3 regions of the Spirillospora sp. NPDC048823 genome follow, and region 1 is predicted to be linked to each of the others. Evidence: predicted binding sites of a transcription regulator. Region 1 holds the regulator's gene; each other region holds the start of a gene.
What was found. The regulator LexA, encoded in region 1, represses DNA repair genes until DNA is damaged. The targets are predictions, from matches to a motif close to TCGAACANNTGTTCGA.
Positions count from the first base shown of each region.

Region 1 (4,525 bases):
GTCGACGTACTCCTTCAGGACCTCCCCGTAGAGCCGGGTGCGGCGGCAGTCGAGATCGGTGTCCTGCGTCTCGACGGTGCGCTCGTGGCGGTGGACCCCGGGGAAGACGACGTTCAGGTGGCGGCCGACCCACTCCCGTTCGGAGTCGGTCACGGTCATGGCCTCGATGGTCAGCGAACGGTTCGTGCCGGTCTCGTACCGTCCCACGAATCCGTCCGACTGCAGCCAGCCCGCAAGTGCGGACTCCGCGTACCCGCGGGAGGTGATCTCCGTCTCGCCGTAGGCGTCCCGCCGGTGCCATTCGAGCTGGTCACCGGCCTTGAGCTCACCGGCCTGGACGAAACGTCCCGTTCCGGCCCCGGTGGCCTTCCAGACGAGGTGGTCGGGGGTGACGTCCAGGGTGTAGCCGGCCTTGGTGTGGATTCGCAGGACGTCCCGAACCCCGTTGGCCTTGGTGGCGACGATGCGGGTGAGCCCGGTCGCGTCGTACACCTTGGTGCCGACGGCGTCGTCCTCGACGAGCCTGCCGATCGGAATCAACCCGGCAGGGGTGCTCACCAGCGACTCGTACGGAAGACACGCCGAGACCTGCTGCGGGGACTTGGTGCCCACGTTGAACCAGACGGGGGAGTTGAAGCTGAACATCTGGTGGACCAGGGCGTACTTCAGCTCGTGCTCGAAGATCTCGGCGTCCTGGTCGGTGGCGAAGTAGCCCTGTTCGAGGCCCGTGCCGACGTACATGCTCACGACGCGGTCGACGAGCTGCTTCAGGCTCCATTCGCGCTGCGGTGTGCCGACCGCGCCGCGGAAGTACTTGGACGTGACGATGTTGGCGGCGTTCAGCGACCAGAAGTCGGGGAACTCGACGCCGCGCTGCTCGAAGTTCACCGAGCCGTCGCGCCAGTTGGTCATGACGACGTCACGACGTTCCCAGCGCAGCTCGTCGTACGGATGCACGCCGGGTGTGGTGAAAATACGCTCGATCTTCAGGCCTTTACGGCTCCCCTTGCCGCGTCGTGCCGCCGAGCCGCTCACCGTCTCCGTCATGACCTTCCCCCTCTCGGGCCCTCCCGCCGGGCCCTGCTCAGGAACAACTCCGCCGCCGCACGGGCCATGCCCGCGCGGAGGCCGCTCTTACTTGTGCTGCTTTGTGTTTCCGGAACCCGCCCCTACCGGGACGGGCCGGGCTCCCCCGAGGAACCGGCCTTCCGCAGTGTCTCGATCTCCTTGGCGAAGTCGTCCAGCGACTCGAAGCTCCGGTAGACCGAGGCGAATCGCAGATAGGCGACCTCATCGAGTTCGCCGAGCGGCCCCAGGATCGCGAGGCCGATCTCGTGCGAGGGGATTTCGGCGGAGCCGGAGGATCTGATCTCCTCTTCGACCCGCTGTCCCAGCTGTGCGAGCGCATCCTCGTCGACCGGACGGCCCTGGCAGGCCCTGCGCACACCGGCGATGATCTTTTCCCGCGAGAACGGCTCGGTGACCCCGCTGCGCTTGGCCACCATCACGAGCACATTCTCCTGCGTCGTGAATCGCTTGCCGCATTCCGCGCACGACCGGCGACGCCGAATGGCGCCGCCGTCGTCGGTGGAGCGGCTGTCGATCACTTTGGTGTCAGGGTTGCGGCAGAACGGGCAGTGCACGTCCAATCCCTCCCCTGACAGAAACGCATCACACCTCCGAGTAACGCCACATATAGGTGAAGTACATCGGTGTGACTACTAGATGTTGTGGTCAACCGTACGGCTCACCGCAGGCGTTCGCAACCTGATCCGCTGCCTCACGCGCCACATCCGGCGCGTCCCCCCAGGTCACGTGAGCCCTCCCGGATTTCCTCCCGGGCGTGTCGTCACAGACCGTCTCCGGCGGCACACTCCGCCGCGGCAGACCCCCTGGTGAGCCCGTGTTCGGCCCCGGAGATCAGCGGGCGGGGAGGCGGATCTCCTGGCCCGGCCGGACGGTGGGATCGCCGCCCAGTCCGTTGAGGTCGATGATGCGCTGGACGACGACGCGGGGGTCGGTGCCCCGGTCGGCGTCGGAGGCGATGCCCCAGAGGGTGTCGCCGGGTTCGACGACGACGGTCTCGGCGGCGGCGGTCGGGCCGCGATGGCTTTCGCGGCCGCCGGCCAGTGCGCCGGTGCCGACGGTGAGCCAGAGGATGACGAGCGTGACGGCGGCGGCGAACAGGACCAGGACGGCGCGACCGCGGCGGGTCAGGCGGATCGGGACCCGGTCACTGTGGGGTGAACCCGACATCTCTCCCCTCCTCGACGTCGAATGCATTTTCGATCGAACGCCTGTACGATGTTCTACAGGGGGCGCCGACAAAAAGCGAGCACATCTTCGAACAATTGTTTGATCATCGGGCCGGGACGCGATAGCGTTCCATGACAAGGAGTGACGGATCGAGGCGCCCGGGAGGCGACGAGCGATGAGCAAGGTCCGGGAGCTGCCCGACGGGCCCATGGACGAGACGGGCCTGACGCAACGGCAGCGCATGGTGCTGGAGGTGATCCGCGACTCGGTGCAGCGCCGGGGGTACCCGCCTTCGATGCGCGAGATCGGCGAGGCCGTGGGTCTGACCAGCACCTCCAGCGTGTCGCACCAGCTCCGGGCGCTTCAGCGCAAGGGTTTCCTGCGCCGCGACCCCAACCGGCCGCGGGCCGTGGAGGTCCGCGTGCCGGGTTCGACGCCGGTGCGGACGGACGAGGAGGCCTACGAGGCCGCCGGGGGCCAGCAGACCTCGGTGCGGCCCGCGCCCGCGTACGTGCCGCTGGTGGGGCGGATCGCCGCCGGTGGGCCGATCCTGGCCGAGGAGGCCGTGGAGGACGTGTTCACCCTCCCCAAACAGCTGGTCGGCGAGGGCACCCACTTCCTGCTGAAGGTCAGCGGTGACTCGATGATCGACGCCGCGATCGCGGACGGTGACTGGGTGGTCGTCCGGCAGCAGCCGGTGGCCGAGCAGGGCGACATCGTGGCCGCCATGATCGACGGCGAGGCGACGGTGAAGACCTTCAAGCGCCGGGACGGCCACATCTGGCTGATGCCGCAGAACCCCGCCTACGAGCCGATCCCCGGCGACGAGGCCTCGGTGCTGGGACGTGTCGTGGCGGTCCTCCGCAAGATGTGAGACCGCACGATGTGAGACGCACGCCGAGACGGCCGCCGGAAGGACCCGGCGGCCGTCTTCGCGTGCCGTGCCCGGTCAGCGCTTCGGGACGATGTTGACGATCTTGGGGGCGCGGACGATGATCTTGGCGATCTCGGCGCCGCCCAGGGCGTCCCGGACCCTGGTGGAGTCCAGGGCCAGCCGCTCCAGTTCCTCGTCGGCGATGCCGGGGGCGACCTCCAGCCGGTCGCGGACCTTGCCGGCGACCTGGACGACGCAGGTGACCGTCTCCTCCACCAGCAGCGCGGGGTCGGCGGACGGCCAGCCCGCGCGGATGACCGGGGCGGTGCGTCCCAGCAGCTCCCATGCCTCGTCGGCGGTGTAGGGGGCGAACAGCGACAGCAGCGTCGCGATGGTCTCGGCGGCCTCGCGGACGGCGGGGTCGGACGCGCCGGGGCCCGAGTCGATGGCCTTGCGGGTCGCGGTGACCAGTTCCATGATCCGGGCGATCGCGACGTTGAACCGCTGCGTCTCGACCAGGGTGGTGGCCTCGTCGATGGTGCGGGCGGTGACGCGGCGCAGGGCCGTGTCGCCGGACGCGACGTCGGCGCCGGGCGGGGAGGCGACCTCGGTGGCGATGCGGTGGACGCGGGACAGGAACTTGGACATGCCGTGCGGTGACACGTCCGCCCAGTCGATGTCGTCCTCGGGCGGGCCGGAGAACAGGATGGCCAGCCGGACGACGTCCACGCCGAACTCGCCGATCTGCTCACCCAGGTCGACGCCGTTGCCCAGCGTCTTGGACATCGCCTTGCCCTGGTTGATCACCTGGCCCTGGTTCAGCAGCCGGCGGAACGGCTCGGTGAAGTCGATCATGCCCATGTCGTACAGGACCTTGGTGAAGAACCGGCTGTACAGCAGGTGCAGGATGGCGTGCTCGACACCGCCGGTGTACTGGTCGACGGGCATCCACTTGCGGACCTGCTCGACGTCGAACGGGCCGTTCTCGTAGCCGGGCGAGCAGTAGCGGAAGTAGTACCAGGACGAGTCGACGAACGTGTCCATGGTGTCGGTGTCGCGTTTGGCGGGGCCGGCGCACTTGGGGCATTCGACGTTGACCCAGTCGGACGCGGCGGCCAGCGGTGAGGTGCCCTTGGGCGCCAGGTCGGCGCCGCGCAGGCCTTCGGGCAGCGTCACGGGCAGCTGCTCGTCCGGGACGGGGACCTCGCCGCACGACTCGCAGTGCACGATCGGGATGGGGCAGCCCCAGAACCGCTGCCGGGACACCAGCCAGTCGCGCAGCCGGAAGTTCACCGAGGCGCGGCCGGTGCCGCGCTCGGCCAGGATCTCGGTGATGCGGGTGATGGCGTCGGCCTTGGTCAGCCCGTCGATCGGCGCGGAGTTGACGATCGCGCC
Region 1 covers NZ_JBICUT010000001.1:821,326-825,850, forward strand. Annotated here, with positions in the region: gene ACGFK0_RS03590 (LAGLIDADG family homing endonuclease) at 1-1,047, opposite strand, end outside; gene nrdR (transcriptional regulator NrdR) at 1,170-1,643, opposite strand; gene ACGFK0_RS03600 (LysM peptidoglycan-binding domain-containing protein) at 1,921-2,256, opposite strand; gene lexA (transcriptional repressor LexA) at 2,432-3,130, shown strand; gene leuS (leucine--tRNA ligase) at 3,206-4,525, opposite strand, start outside.

Region 2 (4,525 bases), on a different contig from region 1:
CAGCATCCCTGCCCGGGTGGTGGCGCCGACCAGCGTGAACGGCGCGATGTCCAGGGGGATCGCCGTCGCGCCCGGGCCCTTGCCGACGACGACGTCGACGCGGAAGTCCTCCATCGCCATGTAGAGCATCTCCTCGGCGGGCCGCGCCAGCCGGTGGATCTCGTCCAGGAACAGCACCTCGCCCTCGGCGAGCGTGGACAGCACCGCCGCCAGGTCTCCGGCCCGTTCGATGGCCGGGCCGGAGGAGATCCGCAGCGGCTGCCCCAGCTCCGCGGCGATGATCATGGCGAGGGTGGTCTTGCCGAGGCCGGGCCCGCCCGACAGCAGCACGTGATCGGGCGTCCGGCCGCGCCGCAGCGCGCTCTGCAGCACCAGCGAGAGCTGCTCGCGCACCCGCTCCTGCCCGACGAAGTCGTCCAGCTTCCGGGGCCGCAGCGCGGCCTCGATCCGCTGTTCCTCGGCCCCGTCCGCATCCGGCGACACCAGCCGTTCGGGCTCACTCCCGCTCATCCTGCTCCCTGTGGGGGGACGACCCCCCACACCCCCCGGTTCGCTCCCGCTCATTATTTGCTCAGTTTCTTCAGCGCCGACTTCAGGAGGGCCGCGACCGGCGGCGTCTCGCCCCCGTCGAGGTCGGCGGCGACGGCGTCCACGGCGGCGTCGGCGTCCTTGGCGGACCAGCCCAGGTTGATCAGGCCCATCTGGACCTGCTCGCGCCACGGCTCGGCGCGGGCGGGCGCGCGCACGCCGCCGGCGCCGTCCCCGACCGGGCCGCCGAGGCGGTCCCTGAGCTCCAGCACGATGCGCTGGGCGCCCTTCTTGCCGATGCCGGGGACCTTGGTGAGAGCGGTGAGGTCCTCGCTCGCCACCGCTTGGCGCAGCGCGTTGGGCGGGTGGACCGCGAGCATCGCCAGCGCGAGCTTGGGCCCCACACCGCTGGCCGTCTGCAGCATCTCGAACACCGTCCGCTCGTCGTCGTCGGCGAAGCCGAACAGGGTGAGGGAGTCCTCGCGGACGACGAGGGAGGTCGGCACCTTCGCCTCGTCGCCGACCCGCAGCCCGGCCAGGGTGGCGGGGGTGCACTGCACCGCCAGGCCGACGCCGTGCACGTCGATCACCGCGCCGTCGGGCCCGGCGGCGGCCACCCGGCCGCTGACGAAGGCGATCACTGTACGGTTCCTCCCCTGTTCTGGGCGGTGCTGTTCTGGGCGGCGCTGTTCCTGGCGGTGCTGTTCCGGGCGGCGAGGCGCTCGCGCTCGGCCCTGGCAGCCTCCTCGATCCGCGACCGCTGGGCCGTGGCGAGCCGCTGCTGCGCTCCCCCGCGCCACACGTGGCAGATGGCCAGCGCGAGCGCGTCGGCCGCGTCCGCCGGTTTCGGGGCCGACTCCAGGGACAGCAGCCGGGTCACCATCCTGGTCACCTGCGCCTTGTCGGCGCGCCCGTTCCCGGTGACGGCGGCCTTGGCCTCGCTCGGGGTGTGCAGCGCGACGGGCAGGCCGCGGCGGGCCGCCACCAGCATCGCGACCCCGGCCGCCTGCGCGGTGCCCATCACGGTGCGGACGTTGTGCTGGGAGAACACGCGCTCGACCGCGACGGCGTCGGGACGGAACTCGTCCATCAGCGCCTCGATGCCCGATTCGATGCCCAGCAGGCGCAGGTGGATGTCGTCTTCGGGCGCGGTCCGCACGACGGTCACGTGCACCAGGTGGAGCCGTTTGCCCGGGGTGCCCTCGACGACCCCCACCCCGCACCGGGTGAGCCCGGGGTCCACCCCCATCACCCGCAAGGCCGCTCCTTCGATCACCTGTTCGGCCGCCAACGCTACCAATCCGGCCCCGCATCGTGGAGGGGGCGGCGGCGTGTCGGCGGAAAATCCGGAGAGAAGGGCGGGGCGGCGGGTGTCGGGGGCGCGTCGCGATCCCGGCCGGGGCCGGGGGGCCGTGGGGGCCGCGGCGTCAGTCCAGGGTGGCCAGGATGTCGTCGGAGACGTCGAAGTTCGCGTAGACGTCCTGGACGTCGTCGGAGTCTTCGAGGGCGTCCAGGAGCCGGAAGACCTTCTTGGCGTTGTCCTCTTCCAGGGGGACGGTGACGGTCGGCAGGAACTTGCTCTCGGCCGACTCGTAGTCGATCCCGGCGTCCACCAGCGCGCTGCGGACGGCGACCAGGTCGCCCGCCTCGCTGACGACCTCGAAGTTCTCCTCGTCGAGCTCGTTGACCTCTTCGGCGCCGGCGTCCAGGACGGCCATCATCACGTCGTCCTCGCTGGTGCCGTCCTTGGGGACGATCACGACGCCCTTGCGGTTGAACATGTAGGAGACCGAGCCCGGGTCGGCGAGGGAGCCGCCGTTGCGGGTGAGGGCGACGCGCACCTCGGAGGCGGCGCGGTTGCGGTTGTCGGTCAGGCACTCGATGAGGACGGCGACACCGCCCGGGGCGTAGCCCTCGTAGGTGATGTTCTGCCAGTCGGCGCCCCCGGCCTCCTCACCGGCGCCGCGCTTGCGCGCGCGCTCGATGTTGTCGTTGGGGACGGAGTTCTTCTTCGCCTTGTAAATGGCGTCGTAGAGGGTCGGGTTGGCGTCCGGGTCGCCGCCGCCGGTGCGGGCCGCGACCTCGATGTTCTTGATCAGCTTGGCGAAGAGCTTGCCCCGCTTGGCGTCGAGTGCCGCCTTCTTGTGCTTGGTCGTCGCCCACTTGGAATGGCCGGACATCTGTCACTCCTCCTCTGTCGTCCGGCGCACCAGATCGGCGAAGTAGTGGTGCACGCGGAAATCGCCTGTCAACTCCGGATGGAACGCGGTCGCCATGAGGCGCCCCTGGCGGACGGCGACGATCCTACCGGCGTTCGGGCCGCTCTCGGCGCGTCCGAGGATCTCGACGGCGTCACCGACGGACTCCACCCAGGGTGCGCGGATGAAAACGGCGTGGTACGGCGTGTCTCCCATACCGGTCAGCGGGACGGCGGACTCGAACGAATCGACCTGCCTGCCGAAGGCGTTGCGCCGCACGGTCATGTCGATGCCGCCGAGCGTCTCCTGGCCCGCGGCGCCGTCCCGGATCCGGTCCGCCAGCATGATCATCCCGGCGCAGGATCCGTAGACGGGCAGTCCGGCCTCGATCCGCTTGCGCAGCGGCTCCAGCAGTTCGAACGAGCGCGCCAGCCGCCACATGGTGGTGGACTCCCCGCCGGGCAGGACGAGCCCGTCGACCCGCTCCAGTTCTTCGGGGCGGCGTACGTTCAGGGTGTGCGCCCCGGCGGCCTCCAAGGCCGTCGCGTGCTCACGCACGTCGCCTTGCAGGGCGAGGACACCGATCGTCGGCACAGCGGTCACGTGCAACCTTCCGGGGTTTCGCGGGGTCGTGCAAGCCTAGACGTTCACGACAACGCCCCCCGACCTCGCGGATCTTCCGGGTCCGGGCGCGTCACACGTGCTTGAAGCGGCGCAGCGGGAGCTCCAGCGGGAGGAAGCCGTCCTTGCCGCGGTCGGCGATGCCGCGGCCGAACATGTGCGCCTCGGCGAGCGCGAGCCCGAACTCCTCCGGGTCGAACGGCAGCGGGACGTCGGGCGCGCCGGCGTCGATGGCCCGCCAGAACGGCCGCTCGGCGGGGAGCCGCTCGCCCTGGTCGACGACGACGCCGTCCTCGGCGGTGACGAACACGTCGCGGAGCAGTTCCCCGGACTCGTACCAGCGGAACCAGCAGCCGCGGATGACGGTGTGCAGGACGAGGACGCCGCAGTGCGCGCCGGGCAGCGCCGCCGCCGCGGTGTCGGCGATGCGGCGGGCGTCGTCGTCGAGGCAGAACAGCCGGCGGTCGCACAGGAGCAGCGCCCGCTCGAACGCCCCGACGAACAGCTCGTCCTCGTACGGCCAGAGCGCGAAGTCCAGGACCGTGTCACCGGTCTCGGTCAGGGTGTCCGCCGGATACAGGCCGCGCGCGATCGCCGCGGCGGCGTCCGGATCGGGCACCAGGCCCGGCCGGAACACCTCGGTGGGTTCACCCGAGCTCGCGCACGCCAGCGCGACCGACCAAGCCATGCTCTCCCCTCCCGCGGCCGGGCACCGCCCCGGGGCCCGCGTTACCCTTACCGGCCGCGCCGCCAGCGTAAACCCTGTAAGGGCGCCGTGTGCAGTGGGGACGGCCCGTTCATCGCGGCGCCGTCCGCACGGCACGCCCGCCTCACCAGCCGCGGCCCGCGAACTTCTGGTCGTCGCCGAGGGTGGCGGCGTTGATGCCGACCATGGCCTCGCCGAGGCCGCGGGACACCTTGGCGATGACGCCGGGGTCGTCGTGGAAGGTGGTGGCCTTGACGATGGCCTCGGCGCGCTGCGCCGGGTTGCCGGCCTTGAAGATCCCGGAGCCGACGAAGACGCCCTCGGCGCCGAGCTGCATCATCATGGCGGCGTCGGCCGGGGTGGCGATGCCGCCGGCGGTGAACAGCACGACGGGCAGCTTGCCGGCGGACGCGACCTCCTTGACCAGCTCGTAGGGGGCCTGGAGCTCCTTGGCGGCGACGTACAGCTCGTC
Region 2 covers NZ_JBICUT010000024.1:50,370-54,894, forward strand. Annotated here, with positions in the region: gene ruvB (Holliday junction branch migration DNA helicase RuvB) at 1-510, opposite strand, end outside; gene ruvA (Holliday junction branch migration protein RuvA) at 564-1,169, opposite strand; gene ruvC (crossover junction endodeoxyribonuclease RuvC) at 1,166-1,786, opposite strand; gene ACGFK0_RS35695 (YebC/PmpR family DNA-binding transcriptional regulator) at 1,956-2,708, opposite strand; gene pdxT (pyridoxal 5'-phosphate synthase glutaminase subunit PdxT) at 2,712-3,329, opposite strand; gene ACGFK0_RS35705 (DUF6928 family protein) at 3,421-4,035, opposite strand; gene pdxS (pyridoxal 5'-phosphate synthase lyase subunit PdxS) at 4,178-4,525, opposite strand, start outside.
Region 2: a site for LexA is predicted at 1,797-1,812, ahead of ruvC (crossover junction endodeoxyribonuclease RuvC). Genes of this name have one in related genera too.

Region 3 (4,525 bases), on a different contig from region 1:
GCGCCCTGGACAGCTGGCTCGAATCAGACGGGTCGCTCGACATGTGACAGAAGACGCCGAGGTGCGACACAGGATGCCCGGCGTGTGACAAAGGGCATGGTCCATCGGCGCAGCGCCGCGTTCACTGGACTGCGAGGCAACGGATCATGAAATAAATGATCATGAGGGACCGTGCCCCGGCCCGGGTTCGGCGGAGGAGGCGAGATGGAGACCGCACCGTTCTGGGACGCGCTGCCCGAACGCGCCCGCGAGGCGCTGCGGGAGGCGGGCGCCCCGGTGGTGATCCGGCCGGGCGCCTACCTGACGCGCGAGCACACCCGCGCGTCCCAGGTCTTCGTCCTGCGCGCCGGGGCGGTGAAGGTCTGGGTCGACCGGGACGGCGAGGTCGCCATCCTCGACGTCCTCGGCCGCGGCGACCTCGTCGGCGAGCTGGAGGCGGTGGACGGCGGCGTCCGGCACGCCAACGTCGAGGCGCTCACCCGCGTGGAGGCTTTCGTGCTGCCCGCCGCGCGGTTCCGCGCCGTCCTCGACGACCACCCCGGCTCGGCCTGGGCCGTCGCCGCCGTCCTCGCCGAGCGGCTGCGCGACGCCAACGAGCTGCGCGTCGCCCACTTCCCCGACGACCCCGAACGCCGCCTCGCGACCCGGCTGCTGCGCCTGGTGTCGCGCTTCGGATCGCCCGTCAAACAGGAGCGCCCGGACGGCGTCACCGCGGGGCCGGACGAGGTGGCCGAGGACGGCGGCGTCCAGGTGCAGATCCCCGTCACCCAGCAGGACCTCGGACGGTGGGCCGGCATGGGCCGCCGCAAGGTCGCGCAGATCCTCGCCACCGACCCCGTCCGCGGCGGCCTCACCGTCGCCCGCAACACCATCGTCGTCCGCTCCGTCGACGCCCTGCACCGCCTGGCGGGCCACGACTCCGACTGACCGCGCCCTCGACGGCGGGCCCGGGGGCGTCCCTCGGAGATGCGTCAGAAGCCGGCGGGCCGGTGCGGCCAGGGCGGCGGCACCGGCAGCCGGCCGTCCGGGCGGATGCTCACGCCGGCGCCGTCCGTGCGGCCGCTCAGCCAGCCGAGCAGCGCCCGCCCGGACCCGGACGCCTCCGGGCCGCCCGGCGTCCACCCGAGGCCGGCGGACTCGCCGGAGTCCGTCGCGGTGATCCGGAGCCCGCCGAGTTCACCGCGGAGCCTCTCCGGGAGCGCGGCCATGTCCGCCAGCGTGGCGCCCAGCGACCACCGGACATAGGGCTCGGGCCAGTCGGCGGGCCCGTACCCGGCCGCGAGGTCGACGTGATGCGCCTCCACCTCGTTCCAGCGGCGGTGAACGGTGTACCAGGCCGGGTGGGACCAGCCCCCCATCGCCTTCACGGGAGCGTTCCAGGCCTCTTCGGGCAGCGTCCTCGCCTGCTCGGCGAACCGCGCGCCCGTCGCGCGGACGTCCTCGACCAGCTCGTCCCGGCTGCGTCCGGCGCCCTCTTCCAGCGCGGCGTTGCGGGCGTCCAGGCTGGGGTACTGCGGGATTTCCACGCCCGTCCGCGCCCATTCGAGCAGATTCCACAGGGAGTCGGCATTACGGGCAATATGGGTGGCCACATGCCCGCGACTCCACCCGGGCAGCGCCGACGCCGCGCGCAGATCCTCGTCGCCGAGTTTCGACAATGTCCGGACGATGCTCTCCACGCCGGAATCAAGCTCATCGATCACTTCTCGCCAGTCCATTGCGCGCCTCCTAGACCAAAAGTGCCTCCATCCTTTCGCACGGCCCCTCCCCATGCCACACAATGGCGATCATGGAACTTCCGATCTGCGTGACCTGCGGCGTCCAGTACGCCGGGCCCCGCCCCGACTGCCCGATCTGCGAGGACGAGCGCCAGTACGTCGGCTGGGACGGTCAGAGATGGACGACCCTGGAGGAACTGCGCACCGATCACCGGTGCCGGATCGCCGAGGAGGGCCCCGGCGTCATCGGCATCGGCACCGAGCCGGCCATCGCCATCGGCCAGCGCGCCCTGCTGCTGCGCGCCCCGTCCGGCAACGTCCTCTGGGACATGATCACCCACATCGACGACGACCTGGTCCGCCAGGTGGACGACCTGGGCGGCATCTCCGCGATCGCGATCAGCCACCCGCACTACTACGGCACCATGATCGAGTGGGCGCACGCGTTCGGCGCCCCCGTCCTCATCCACGAGGCCGACCGCCGCTGGGTGGCCCGCCCGGACGACGCGGTGGTCTTCTGGTCCGGCGACACCCACGAACTGGCCGACGGCCTCACGCTCGTCAACGCGGGCGTGCACTTCGACGGCGGCCAGGTCCTGCACTGGCGGGACGCCCGCGCCGTGTTCTCCGGCGACATCCTGCAGGTCGTCAACGACCGCGACTGGGTCAGCTTCATGTACAGCTATCCGAACTTCATCCCGGAACGCCCCCGCACGGTCCGCCGCGCCCTGCGCCTGCTGGAGCCCTACGAGTTCGACCGCGTCTACGGCGCATGGTGGAAGAAGATCGTCTACACCGACGGCAAGAACGCCGTCCGCCGCTCCGCCGACCGCTACCTCTCCCACGCCCTGGACGACGAGTGACCCGGGCCGGCGCCCCATTCCCGATCGGCGCCGCCGAGGGGTGTTCTGGTGGCGGGGGGCGTTCGAACACGTGTACGGTGCGGTAGTGCCGTCCGGGCCCTCCGGGGAGGGTCATGAAATGCGGCGGCGGCCGCCGCCGTTGATGGACTCGGGGGATTCTGTCGCACCCCCTGGCTAGCCTTGAGACCGACCTGTCTCTCCCGGCGGTCGCGCCCAGAAGAGGAACCGGAAGAACACCGTGCATGACCGACTCATCGTGCGTGGAGCACGCGAGCACAACCTGAAGGACGTCTCGCTCGACCTCCCTCGGGACTCCATGATCGTGTTCACCGGTCTGTCGGGTTCCGGGAAGTCCAGCCTGGCGTTCGACACGATCTTCGCGGAGGGGCAGCGCCGGTACGTCGAGTCGCTGTCGGCCTACGCGCGCCAGTTCCTCGGGCAGATGGACAAGCCCGACGTCGACTTCATCGAGGGCCTGTCCCCGGCGGTGTCGATCGACCAGAAGTCGACCAGCAAGAACCCTCGGTCGACGGTCGGGACGATCACCGAGGTGTACGACTACCTGCGGCTGCTGTACGCGCGGATCGGGCATCCGCACTGCCCCGAGTGCGGCCGGCCGATCAGCCGGCAGGCGCCGCAGCAGATCGTCGACCGGGTGCTGGAGCTGGAGCCGGGCACCCGGTTCCAGGTGCTCGCACCGGTGATCCGCGGCCGCAAGGGCGAGTATCTGGAGCTCTTCCGCGAGCTGCAGTCCAAGGGGTACTCGCGGGCGATCGTGGACGGGCGGACGATCCGGCTGGACGAGCCGCCCAAGCTGAAGAAGCAGGAGAAGCACGACATCGCGATCGTGGTCGACCGGCTCTCGGTGAAGGACACCGCGCGCCAGCGGCTCGCCGACTCGGTGGAGACGGCGCTGGGCCTCGCGGGCGGCACGATCGTCCTCGACTTCGTCGACATGCCGGAAGGCGACGAGAACCGCACGCGGATGTACTCCGAGCATCTGTACTGCCCCTACGACGACCTGTCGTTCGAGGAGCTGGAGCCGCGGTCGTTCTCGTTCAACTCGCCCTACGGCGCGTGCCCCGACTGCACCGGTCTCGGGACGCGCATGGAGGTCGACCCGGAGCTCATCGTCCCCGACGAGGAGCTGACGCTCGGCGAGGGCGCGATCCAGCCGTGGTCGAACGGGCACGTGAGCGACTACTTCCTGCGCCTGCTGTCCGCGCTCGGCGACGCGATGGGCTTCGACCTCAACACGCCGTGGGAGAAGCTGCCCGCCAAAGCGCGCAAGGCGATCCTGAACGGGCACGAGACCCAGGTTCACGTGCGCTACAAGAACCGTTACGGCCGGACGAGGTCGTACTACACCGCCTACGAAGGCGTGATCCCCTACATCCAGCGGCGGCACGCCGAGTCCGAGAGCGACACCAGCAGGGAGAAGTTCGAGGGCTACATGCGGGAGATCCCGTGCCCGACGTGCGACGGCGCGCGGCTCAAGCCGGTCGTGCTCGCCGTCACCATGGGCGGGATGTCGATCGCCGAGGTCGCCGCGATGCCGATCGGAGAGGCCGCGAAGTTCCTGCTGGCGATGGAGCTGAGCGACCGCGAGACGCACATCGCCGAACGCGTCCTCAAGGAGATCAACGCCCGGCTCGGGTTCCTGCTGGACGTCGGCCTCGACTACCTGACCCTCGACCGGGGGTCGGCGACCCTCGCCGGCGGGGAGGCGCAGCGCATCCGGCTGGCGACGCAGATCGGCTCCGGGCTGGTCGGCGTCCTGTACGTGCTGGACGAGCCGTCGATCGGCCTGCACCAGCGCGACAACCACCGGCTGCTGGAGACGCTGCTCCGGCTGCGCGACATGGGCAACACCCTGATCGTCGTCGAGCACGACGAGGACACCATCGCCGCCGCCGACTGGATCGTCGACATCGGCCCCCGCGC
Region 3 covers NZ_JBICUT010000005.1:426,297-430,821, reverse strand. Annotated here, with positions in the region: gene ACGFK0_RS15475 (tetratricopeptide repeat protein) at 1-47, shown strand, start outside; gene ACGFK0_RS15470 (Crp/Fnr family transcriptional regulator) at 205-927, shown strand; gene ACGFK0_RS15465 (maleylpyruvate isomerase family mycothiol-dependent enzyme) at 972-1,718, opposite strand; gene ACGFK0_RS15460 (MBL fold metallo-hydrolase) at 1,790-2,581, shown strand; gene uvrA (excinuclease ABC subunit UvrA) at 2,820-4,525, shown strand, end outside.
Region 3: a site for LexA is predicted at 2,644-2,659, ahead of uvrA (excinuclease ABC subunit UvrA). Genes of this name have one in related genera too.